2 regions of the Exiguobacterium acetylicum genome follow, and region 2 is predicted to be linked to the other one. Evidence: predicted binding sites of a transcription regulator. Region 2 holds the regulator's gene; the other holds the start of a gene.
What was found. The regulator LexA, encoded in region 2, represses DNA repair genes until DNA is damaged. The targets are predictions, from matches to a motif close to CGAACATATGTTCG.
Positions count from the first base shown of each region.

Region 1: the regulator LexA is predicted to act here: its motif matches at 1,373-1,386, upstream of K7G97_RS01795 (NUMOD4 domain-containing protein).

Region 1 is NZ_CP082333.1:325,856-328,263, reverse strand. Features, by position in the region: gene K7G97_RS01805 (methyl-accepting chemotaxis protein) at 1-24, shown strand, start outside; gene K7G97_RS01800 (sunset domain-containing protein) at 138-743, shown strand; gene K7G97_RS01795 (NUMOD4 domain-containing protein) at 786-1,313, opposite strand; gene K7G97_RS01790 (AAA family ATPase) at 1,446-2,024, shown strand; gene K7G97_RS01785 (GNAT family N-acetyltransferase) at 2,061-2,402, opposite strand; gene K7G97_RS01780 (DNA alkylation repair protein) at 2,403-2,408, opposite strand, start outside.
Region 2 is NZ_CP082333.1:1,152,666-1,155,073, reverse strand. Features, by position in the region: gene K7G97_RS05925 (YneB family resolvase-like protein) at 1-169, opposite strand, end outside; gene yneA (cell division suppressor protein YneA) at 215-502, opposite strand; gene lexA (transcriptional repressor LexA) at 714-1,328, shown strand; gene K7G97_RS05910 (metal-binding protein) at 1,360-1,830, shown strand; gene K7G97_RS05905 (MIP/aquaporin family protein) at 2,017-2,408, shown strand, end outside.

The DNA of each region.
Region 1 (2,408 bases), 830 kb from region 2:
TTGCAACAAACTATAAAAAATTAATTTTTTACATTTTTCCTAGTATTAATCTTTAAATTACAATATTTACTTATCATTTAATATGAAATAAAATGTTTTTTGGTAGGTAATTTTATATTTAAGGGGTTAATGAATCAATGGAAGAAAAGAAAAAGAAAAAAGGCGGCTGTTGTGGCTGTGGTTGTCTCATCTTTATTATTTTAATTTTCTTAGGCGCTTGTGGCGCTATTTTTGGAGAAGATGACTCTGACGATAAAGACAATAATACAAAGAGTCATCAATCTACTAAAGACTTGGACTCTGATGATCATAAAAATAACACTGAAGAAAAAAATGATGCTAAAGTTAAGGAAGAAGCTGACGCTAAAACTAAAGCAGAAGCTGATGCTAAAGCTAAAGCAGAAGCTGACGCTAAAGCTAAAGCAGAAGCTGACGCTAAAACTAAAGCAGAAGCTGATGCTAAAGCTAAAGCAGAAGCTGATGCTAAAGCTAAAGCAGAAGCTGACGCTAAAGCTAAAGCAGAAGCTGACGCTAAAGCTAAGGCAGAAGCTGACGCTAAAGCTAAGGCAGAAGCTGACACTAAAGCTAAGACTTGCTTAAATATTCGGGGTAATATCTCTAGTTCAGGTGAGAAAATATATCACCTTCCTAATCAAAGGTTTTATAGTAAAACGGACCCTGAACAAGTTTTTTGTACAGAAGGTGCAGCTGTAAGTGCTGGATATCGCAAATCAAAAATCTAACTAAAAGGACCGGATATCTCATTTGATATCCGGTCCTTTTAGTTAGCTAATAAATTTCGCTTCCTTCTTATCGATAATGTTGCGAATCCGGTTCTCCGTCACCTGATACTGCTCTGCCAATTGACGAATCGTTTTCCCTTTTTCGTACTGCACACGAATCGTTCGAATCTGAAACGGTGATAGCGTCACATGTTGATTTAACAAGAGATCAAACTCACCAAGTAGTTCGTTATATTGCTGATCGATTGAAGGCAGGACGTCTAAATTCGACAACTGATCGTCAGATCGTTTACCGTTGCGTCGGACGAGTTGTGCTTCCGTGACGTCTGTCGTCAGAAAAGCTTGTGCAACAAGCATTCCGACTTGCACCCGTTCTCCTCGACCACGTTGATAGAGCGTGACTTTCCGATATCCTTCCCGATTGAGCCGTGGACGGAGCAAGACACCTTTTCGGCGTTGCCGGACACCGCGACATGTCACGATCGTCCGGTCGAGCGACCTTACGCGACCTAGCGACGAGACTTCATATATACCTACATAGCCGATGACGGCTTTCCATTGTTCTTGCATGATTGTCCTCCTTCAGACAAGGACACGACGGGACTTCATATCTGAATTATATCAAATTACGAACAAACGTTCTAGTGATGTCACTCGTCGGAATGTGCTATTCTTAGCAGAAAAAGGAAATGAGGTTCGTCCATGAAATTTGTCTTGTTACTTGGTCCCCAAGCGGTCGGAAAGATGACGATTGGTCAAGAAATCGAACGATTGACGGAGATGAAAGTCTTCCATAACCACCAGACGATCGACCTGTTATTACCTTATTTTGATTTCTCTGAACCCGCACATCACCGCTTAAAGGATACGATCCGGCGCGAGATGTTCAAGGAAATGGCGAACAGCTCGCTCGAAGGTGTCCTGTTTACATTCCTCTGTCTATTCGGCGTCGAAGGCGGCGGTCTCGAGTTCATTGAAGAGACAGTCGAATTATTCGAACAAGCGGGTGCTGACGTCTATATCGTTGAACTCGATGCGCCGGTCGCAACCCGTCTGCACCGGAACACGACCGAAAACCGATTGACGCATAAAGTAACGAAGCGCGATCTCGCTGCTTCTGAACAGGACTTACGCGAGACGGCGGACGGATACCGGACACGCTCGCTACCAGGCGAACTACCAGACGTCAACTATCTCTTCCTTGATACGGAACAGTTAAGTGCACGTGAAAGCGCTGAAGCGATTTGCGATCATTTCAAATGGTCCAAAACAACGGTCTAATCACTAAAGCCCCGTCCTGCTCAAGTAGGCGGGGCTTTAGTGATGGAGTTCGCGTGCATATCGATTCGCTTGCAACTGAAATCCGTTCCGACGCCAGACCGTCTCACTGCCTGCCTCGCCGTAGACACGCGTCAGTAATAACGTCCGCGCGAGATACGATAGAATCGATGTCAGTGCTTCCCTGATGTACCCGCGCTGATCGTTCTCATCCGTCGTCGTGTAACGTAAGTTTCCGATCGATCCATTCCATGTGAAGGTAATCGTTCCGACGATCGTTCTCTCACGTAACGCATGTAGCGTCCACTTACAACCCGATTCTTCATCCGTTGCTTCGACAAACAACCGTGACGTCGTAAAATCCGGATGTCTCCCTTGCATTCAGCT
Region 2 (2,408 bases):
GCATCCCTTCCCGATCGACGTCATATCCACTCTCTTTTTCAGAGACGACATCCACGACATCAAAACCCTTTTGAGACGCAACCTTCGAAAGTTCCATCCGTTGGCGTTCAATCGAACTATCTTGTGCTTCTTTTTCGGTCGACACCCGACAATAAATCACGACCTTCATCGTACCTCACATCCCTGTTCGTTCTTTCACAACTTTTCCATTTTGTCATTGTTGTGCGATTGGTACAACGATTTTGCTTTTTGAGATGACGTGTTTTGTCTCGACATCATTATTTTTAATCAACCAGTTGACGTATTCTTCATCTGACATCGAACCATCATTGTAGACTTCAGCAATTTGTTCGACTGTGGCGTTCTCATCGACCGTAACGGAAGCAGTCATCAGTTGCGCCACTTTTTCATCCGGGCGCGGTGTGAGTAAAAAGATCACGAAGGCAATACTTAAGGCATAGAAGAGAATTGAAAAAGCATGAGTACGAATCGTATGAATCATCATGAATCCCTCCAAATATGAAATGAATGAGTTAGAATAAATGTTCGCGGAACAATTGTTCGCATAACTCATAATAAACACAGAACCCGTGTTCGGTCAACACAAAATGTCGAACAATTGTTTGTACGCTCATTTGTTCTATGTTATAGTGAATCTAGAAACATATATTCTTACATTTCAAACTTCAATCCAGAAAGAGGTGGCAATTCGTATGCGGAAAATGTCTAAGCGCCAACAAGAGATTCTCGACTACATCGTCTCTGAAGTGAAACTGAAGGGGTATCCACCATCAGTTCGTGAAATCGGAGAAGCAGTCGGACTCGCGTCTAGCTCGACGGTACACGGTCATTTGGATCGACTCGAGAAACGGGGAATGATTCGCCGTGACCCGACGAAACCACGTGCGATTGAGATATTGCTTGATAAGCCTGAAGAAATCACGGAAGCCATCGTCCATGTTCCCGTCATCGGGAAAGTCACAGCGGGTCTTCCGATTACAGCGATTGAAAACATCGAGGAACAGTTCCCACTCCCTGCACATTATGTAGGAAATGAAACGGTCTTCATGTTGACGATCGATGGTGAATCGATGATTAACGCAGGTATTCTTGACGGCGATCGTGTCATCGTGCGCCAACAAAACACAGCAGAAAACGGAGAAATCGTCGTAGCTATGACCGAAGATAGCGAAGCGACGGTGAAACGGTTCTTCTTAGAAGATCAACAGGTACGTCTACAACCAGAAAATGACTCGATGGATCCGATGTATTTCGATAATGTCTCCATTCTTGGTAAGGTAATCGGCGTGTATCGGACGATTCATTGACGGAGGGACCAGTTACGACTGGTCTTTTTTCATGCCATCAGGAAATGTACATGATACCGTCAATACCGTCGCACTGACGGGTTACGTTGCGTATTCGGTCGCAACGCAACAAACCGATTGGTTACCAACCGCCATCGGTATCGCTGTCGGTACCCTTTGGTTGTCACCCGACCTCGATTTAAAATCAGAACCGTATTATCGCTTTGGACCGTTCCGAGTCCTTTGGATGCCTTATGTCAAGATCATGCCCCACCGCTCAATCTGGTCACACGGATTGATCATCGGAGACATCATCCGGCTTCTTTATAGTGCTGCGATTCTGATTCCGCTACTATTTTTAAGTCTCTATTTTCAGGTTCTTGATTCTGCTACGATTGATTCGTGGTTCGCTTCCCTGCCTGCATTCGTCGTCGGGATCATGGTGGCGAGTACGATTCATATCCTACTAGATTATTCCAGCAGTTGGTTTCGACCTAAAAAAAGAAAAAAACGTCGTCGGTAACATCTCTTTTGCTTGCTCGCAGGCAGGAAGAGGTGTTTTCTTATCCACTTTTTCGTATCTTTAAACATCAAAATAAAAAATTTCCATTCCTATATTTCAATTATATGTATTGAAAACGTTCTCAAATCGGAGTAATTTAAAGTAGAAAGGCCATTATCTGCTTTAATCCAAAGGGAGGGTTTTTGCATGAATAACTTTGTACTAGAAATGATCGGTACGATGATTCTTATCCTGCTCGGGGATGGAGTCGTCGCCGGTGTCGTCTTGAAAAAGACGAAATCGGAAAACAGCGGATGGATCGTCATCACGTTCGCTTGGGGTCTTGCCGTCATGACAGCAGCATTCGTCGCTGCTGAAAGTGGAGCACACTTGAACCCCGCATTGACGATTGCACTTGCTTTGAACTCTGACCTACCGTGGGCAGACGTTCCGATCTACATTGCCGGACAACTTGTCGGAGCTTTCATCGGCGCCATTCTCGTTTGGCTTCATTACATGAAACATTTTGAAGCGACTGATGATCAAGCTGCAAAACTCGGTGTGTTCGCAACAGGTCCAGCGATTCGTCATACGCCGTC